DNA from 2 places in the Aeromonas sp. FDAARGOS 1414 genome. Region 1 is predicted to be linked to the other one. Evidence: predicted binding sites of a transcription regulator. Region 1 holds the regulator's gene; the other holds the start of a gene.
The links. The regulator MetJ, encoded in region 1, represses methionine synthesis genes. The targets are predictions, from matches to a motif close to AGANNTCTAGANNTCT.
Positions count from the first base shown of each region.

Region 2: the regulator MetJ is predicted to act here: its motif matches at 1,858-1,873, upstream of metA (homoserine O-succinyltransferase).

Region 1 covers NZ_CP077210.1:3,109,120-3,112,478, forward strand. The annotation lists gene I6L44_RS13930 (aromatic amino acid transport family protein) at 1-441, shown strand, start outside; gene I6L44_RS13935 (tRNA-binding protein) at 511-849, opposite strand; gene I6L44_RS13940 (AraC family transcriptional regulator) at 934-1,656, opposite strand; gene metJ (met regulon transcriptional regulator MetJ) at 1,698-2,021, opposite strand; gene metB (cystathionine gamma-synthase) at 2,242-3,359, shown strand, end outside.
Region 2 covers NZ_CP077210.1:4,229,909-4,233,267, reverse strand. The annotation lists gene I6L44_RS19210 (Lrp/AsnC family transcriptional regulator) at 1-221, opposite strand, end outside; gene I6L44_RS19205 (cyclin-dependent kinase inhibitor 3 family protein) at 365-883, shown strand; gene metA (homoserine O-succinyltransferase) at 884-1,831, opposite strand; gene I6L44_RS19195 (DUF3391 domain-containing protein) at 1,976-3,214, shown strand; gene I6L44_RS19190 (CinA family nicotinamide mononucleotide deamidase-related protein) at 3,268-3,359, shown strand, end outside.

The DNA of each region.
Region 1 (3,359 bases):
GCCGAAGCCAAAGCCCAGAACGTCTCTGTGCTCTCCTATCTCGCCAACATCACAGACAACCCGGTGATCGTGACTCTGGGGCCGCTCATTGCCTTTATCGCCATCAGCTCCTCCTTCCTCGGCCACTTCCTCGGTGCCCGCGAAAGCCTGAAAAGCCTGATCGCCAAGCCCACCGGCCTGCCGTTGGCCAAGGCGGACAAAGTCGGTATCGCCCTGATGTTCTTCTCTATCTGGGGTGCCGCCGTCATCAACCCGGGTATTCTGGGGCTGATGGAGACCCTTTCCGGCCCGGTCATCGCCATGATCCTGTTCATCATGCCGGTGATTGCCATCTATAAGGTGGAGGCGCTGGCCCGCTTCCGTAACGGCTGGACCAACGGCTTTATCCTGCTGACCGGTTCGCTGGCGGTATCGGCGCTGATCTTCAGCCTGTTGAAGTAACGACTCGCAGCAGATAACAAAGAGAGGCGACCCCGGGGTCGCCTCTCTTGTCTCTGTTCGGGCGTGAACTCAGCCCAGCTTGGCGCCGTTCTCCACCGCCTGCTCGGGAATGGCCATCACCACGGCGCCATCTGGCCGGTAGAAACCGGTCAGCAGAAACTCCGACTGAAACGGCCCTATCTGCTTGGTCGGGAAGTTGACCACGGCGATGATCTGGCGGCCCACCAGCTGCTCTGGCTGGTAGAGGGTGGTGATCTGGGCACTGCTCTTGCGAACCCCCAGTTCGGGGCCAAAATCCGCCCACACCTTGTAGGCCGGTTTGTGCGCCTCAGGGAACGGCTCGACCCGCACCAGAGTACCCACCCTCAACTCCACCATCTCGAAATCCTGCCAGCTAATCGTCTCCATTTCGGCTCCAGTTTATCGTGCACCTTGCATGACCCGCAGCATGGCCCAAAGAGAGCATCCCGTCTTCGGCGATCAGCCGTTTCGTTACGGCAGGCGGCCGTTTTGTTGGCGCCAGAGGGATGGAATGAGCCCGGTCTCGGCCAGGAAGCGCTCGCTGAAGGCCCCCTGATTCTGGTAACCACAACGGCTGGCAATCTCGCCGACGGGCAGCTGCGTGCAGGCAAGCAGGGTACACGCCAGCGCCATGCGCCGACTGCGAATGTAGTGGGAGACGCTCATCCCCAACTGCTGGCGAAAAGCGAGCTTGAACTGGCTCTGGCCAAGGCAGGCGATGGCGGCGAGTTGCTGATTGGTCAGCGGGGCGGCGAGGTTGGCATCGATATGGCGTTGCACCTTGAGGATGCGGGCGGCAAGACGCGGCGTGGCTGCGCTCTGCATCCCCTGCCCTTCAGCCAGCAGGGAGAGCCACACCTGCTCCATGCCCGCCACCTGTCGCCCTTCGGCCACCATGCGGTGCAGAAACGCGAGGTAGTGGCGCTGGGGCTCATCCAGCTCGATAAAGGGGTGAGCTGCCAGATCGCCGGGCAGCCAGTCGCTCTCCTGCACCAGAAACGAAAGCGCAGGATCGGCGGCGTAGTCGTGTCGCTCACCGGGGGCGATGATGCAGGCAGAACCGGGGGCAAGCCTGCGCCCCCGGCCCTGCACCTCGATCTCGAGGGGGCCGTCGAGGGGGATCACCAGCTGGGCAAAGTCGTGACTATGGCTGCAGACATGGTGGTGATAGTGGCGCAGGCTGAAGCGGGACATGGCAGATAGCAATGACGCGGCCAGGGCCGCGTCATTGGGGGTTATTCCTTGTCGAAATCTTCGATCTCTTTGCCCAGCGCTTCCATGATGGCGCGCGCTTCGGCAGGGACGCTGTCCGGATGATCCTTGCGCAAATCTTCGTCGCAAGGAAGCGGCTGGCCGGTGAAAGCGTGCAGGAAGGCTTCACAGAGCAGCTCGCTGTTGGTCGCATGACGCAGGTTGTTCACCTGACGGCGGGTGCGCTCATCGGTCAACACTTTCAACACCTTGAGCGGGATCGAGACGGTAATCTTCTTGACCTGTTCGCTCTTCTTACCGTGTTCCGCGTAGGGGCTGACGTAGTCGCCGTTCCACTCTGTTCCCATGACTCACCTGTTCTCATTTAGCCGTGAGCGCGGATTTTAACCCTTAAGGAAATTAATGGCAATCCAACAGCAAAGCCATTTAGACGTCTAGAAGTGTTGACGGCCTTTTTAAGCTGGCGTAGTGTGGTTCATCATGATGCCAGCATTGGCACGATTGCGTGTGGCAAAAGCAGCGTGGCAGGAAGAGCGGCCACCGTCCAGAGAGATCAAGGAGAGAAACATGACCCACAAGGCCACCCTAGCGGTTCGCACCGGGATTGAGACAGACCAGCAACACGGTGCCGTGGTGCCCCCCATCTACCTCTCCAGCAACTACACCTTTGCCGACTTTGGCGAGCCCCGTCAATACGATTATGCCCGCTCCGGCAATCCGACCCGCACCAATCTGGCGAACGCGCTGGCGGCGCTGGAAGGGGGCGCTGGCGCCGTGGTCACCGGCACCGGCATGGGCGCCGTCCATCTGGTCACCACAGCACTGCTCAAGGCTGGGGATCTGCTGATTGCCCCTCACGACTGTTACGGCGGCACCTGGCGCCTGTTCGAGTATCTGGCGGCCAAGGGCCACTACCGGGTGCAGTTTGTCGATCAGGGGGATGAGGCCGCACTGGCCGCCGCGCTGGCGCAAAAACCTGCGCTGGTATGGGTCGAGACACCCTCCAACCCGCTGCTGCGGGTGGTGGATATCAGCGCCATCGCCAGCGCCGCCCACGAGGTGGGTGCACAGGTAGTGGTGGACAACACCTTCCTCTCCCCCCTGCTGCAACAGCCGCTCGCACTTGGTGCCGATGTGGTGGTGCACTCCACCACCAAGTACATCAACGGTCACTCAGACGTGGTGGGCGGGGTGGCGATTGCCAAGGAGGCCGCACTGGCCGAGTCGCTGGTGTGGTGGGCCAACTGTCTGGGGCTCACCTCCGGGGCATTCGATTCCTACCTCACCCTGCGCGGCCTGCGCACTCTGGCCCCCAGATTGCGCACCCATCAGGAGAACACCGATCGCATCCTCGCCTTCCTGCAACAGCAGCCGCTGGTGAAACGCATCTATCACCCCAGCCTGCCGAGCCATCCGGGCCACGATATTGCGCGCCGTCAACAGTCCGGCTTCGGCGCCATGCTAAGTTTTGAACTCGATTGCAGCGAGGCAGGCATTCGCGCCTTCCTCGCGGCCCTCGCCCTCTTCTCGGTGGCCGAGTCTCTCGGCGGAGTGGAGAGTCTGGTGGCCCATCCGGCCAGCATGACTCACAGGGCCATGACCCCGGTCGCGCAGCAGGCAGCAGGTATCAGCGCCCAGCTGCTGCGGTTGTCGGTCGGTATTGAACACGGTGAAGATCTGGTGGC
Region 2 (3,359 bases), 1.1 Mb from region 1:
AGCTGCAGGGAGACCATGGCCTGAATGTGACCACCTAGGGCCTGATAATCCACTTCGCAGTGTGCGCCCTTGAGCACACCATCCTGCTGCAACTTGCGCACCCGCTCCAGACAGGTGGAGGGGGCAACGCCCACCAGCGCGGCCAGATCCTTGTTGGTCATGCCCGCATCCCGAAACAGATGGGCCAGGATATCCAAATCCAGTTGATCCAGGTTTCTCATCTTAACTCCTTGAACCGCTCAATTTTTTAGACTCTGCCCGTAAACCGGGGCAAACACAACGGCCATTGACATCCCTCCGGCCCCGCCTATCCTTGGCGCCATTCACCGACCGCAGACCTGCGGCCACTACGCGAGGATCCGCCATGCACCCGTTTCACCCCTTCTGGAGCCTTGAGGTTCCCCGTGTCGATGGCCAGTTACTGCTGACTCCCTGCCCCGGCACCCAGCAGGTGCCGCTGACCCTGGCGCTCGATCAACTGCGGTTGGCCGGTGCCCACGGGGTGGTGACCCTGATGACGAGCGCCGAGCTGACCCGACTCGAACTGGCGCCGCTCGGCCAGCAGGTCGAGCACGAAGGGATGCGCTGGTTCCATCTGCCCATCGAGGATGATCTGGCCCCCGACACCGCCTTCGAGGCCGCCTGGCAACAGGCACTGCCGCAGCTGCGCGAGCTGCTGGGGGATGGCAAGCATCTGGTCATCCATTGCAAAGGGGGCAGCGGTCGTACCGGGCTGGTCGCCGCCGCGCTACTGATGACCCTCGGCCAGCCGCAGCAAGAAGCGATGGCCGCCATCAAGGCCCACAGACCCAAGGCATTCGCGTTAGCCTGCCACCGCCAATGGCTCGACCAGCTGGCCGAGCGGCTGGAGCAGGGCGACTGACTACTTGCCCCCCTGGTCGTAGGTGAAGACCTTGCCGATATCCTCCACCCGATAACTGGTGAGCTGATAGACGTAGTAGTTGAGCCAGTTGGCAAACAGCAGATGACCATGGCTGCGCCAGCTGGCGCGCGGCGTCCGGCTCGGATCGTTATTCGGGTAGTAGTTGACCGGAATGGCCGGGTCGAGCCCCGCCGCTAGATCACGCTGATACTCCCCATCCAGTGTCAAAGCATCGTACTCCGGATGGCCAGTGACAAACACCTGACGACAATCCTTGGTCGCAGCCAGATAAACCCCCGCCTCTTCTGACTCTGCAAAGATCTGCAAGTCGGTCTGGGCACGGATCAGATCGCCATCAAACGCCGCATAACGGGAGTGGGGGGCGACAAACTCGTCGTCGAAACCGCGCAGCAGCGGCTCATGCTCGTCGAGGCGGTGGTGGCGATAAACCCCGGAGAGCTTCTCGCCGTGGGTCTGCTTCTCCATGCCATACAAGGCTTTAAGCGCCGCCTGCACCGCCCAGCAGAGAAACAGAGTGGAGGTCACGTGCTGATGGGACCACTCGATGATCTCGACAATGCGCGGCCAGTAGACCACCTCCTCGAACTCCACCAGCCCAAGCGGCGCCCCGGTGATGATCATGCCGTCGTAGTTGTTGCCACGCACCTGCTCGAAGTCGTGATAGAAGTTCTCGAGATGGGCCTGCGGCGTGTTCTTTGACTCCCTGTCATCAATGCGCAGCAGATCCACATCCACCTGCAGCGGCGAGTTGGAGAGCATCCGCATCAGCTGGATCTCGGTCTCAATCTTCTTGGGCATCAAATTGAGGATCAGTACCCGCAGCGGGCGGATGTTCTGGGTGACGGCCCGGGATTCCGTCATCACGAAGATGTTCTCCTGCCCCAACACTTCGGCTGCGGGCAACTGATCCGGGATCTTGATCGGCATGCTTACTCCCTGTACTGCATCGGTAAATATGTCTGGACATCCAGAAGCCTATAATAAAGCTCCCACCCTGTCATCAGATACCTTTTGTATTCACTCTCGCCTTTGACTAGCATACGGCTCAGTATCTCCCCTGCATCCAAGATAATGACCGGTATCAAGATTTCCGTAGATCGACTGCAAGTCGGCAACTATGTCTCCCTGCCACTGGGGTGGCGCGAACACCCCTTCCTGTTTTCCAGCTTCAAGATCAAGAATGAAGAGGAGATCGAGCTCATTCGCCGACTCGGTCTGAAACTGGTCACCATCATTCCCGACAAGAGCGACGTTCCGCCCAAGCCCCTCAATCAGGTACAGCCTCAACCACAAGAGAGCGCAGACGCCGCCCAGCGCCAGGCTCAGATGCAGCAGGAGAAGGACCGCCGCATCGAGCAGTTGCAGCAGTATCGTCGCAACCTGCAGCAGTGCGAGAAACAGTTTCAGCAGTCGCTGGCCCAGGTGCGCAGCGTGATGAGCAAGCTCCAGTCCCGCCCCCTCAATGCCATCGGCGAGGCGCAGGAGCTGGTCAACGCCATGACAGAACAGCTGCTCTCGGTGGACGAGATGGTGCTCCATCTGGTCTCCGACAGCGAGGATGGCAACAACCTCTACTTCCACTCCCTCAACGTCAGCGTACTCAGCATGCTGCTGGCCAAGGAGTGCAACATGTCGGCCGACCAGATCCGCCATATCGGTATGGGGGCGCTGTTCCACGACATCGGCAAACTGAAGATCCCGAGCCAGATCCTGCGCAAGACCGAGCCGCTCACCAGGCCGGAGCAGAACCTGATGGCCCAGCACCCGCGCTACGGGCTGGATCTGCTCAATCTGGCCAAGGATTTCCCGTCGGAAGCGAAGGGGATAGTGCTGCACCACCACGAATATCTCGATGGCAGCGGGCCGGAAGGGCTCAAGGGTGGCCAGCTCGATCAGCTCACCCAGATGGTGTCTCTGATCAACGAGTACGATAACCTCTGCCACATGCAGGCCAAGGTGCCTTACTCGGCCCTGAGCGGCCTCTACAAGCAGCGCAAGGCCCAGTTCAATCCGGAGTACCTCAGCATGCTGATCCGGTTGATGGGGATCTATCCCCCCGGCAGCGTGGTGCAACTCTCCAACGGTCAGGTGGGGCTGGTAATGTCGGTCAACGCTTCCCGCCTGCTCTACCCCTCGGTGCTGGTCTACGATCCGCGCATTCCCCGTCAGGAAGCCGCCATCATCGACCTGCAGCAAGCCGAACTGTCGATCGCCAAGGTGATCCACCCCAAACGGCTGCCGCCCGCCGTGTTCGAGTATCTCAATCCGCGTACCCGGATCAGCTACTACTTCGAGCACAACAAAGCCTGATTGTGTTGGCCAGAGGCCAACCGTTGTCACCCGTTTCACCCAAGGAGCCCGCCATGCGTATCGAGATCATCAGTACCGGAGACGAAATAGTAACGGGTCTGGTGGTGGATACCAACGCGGCCTGGCTCAGCGCTCTGCTGCTGGA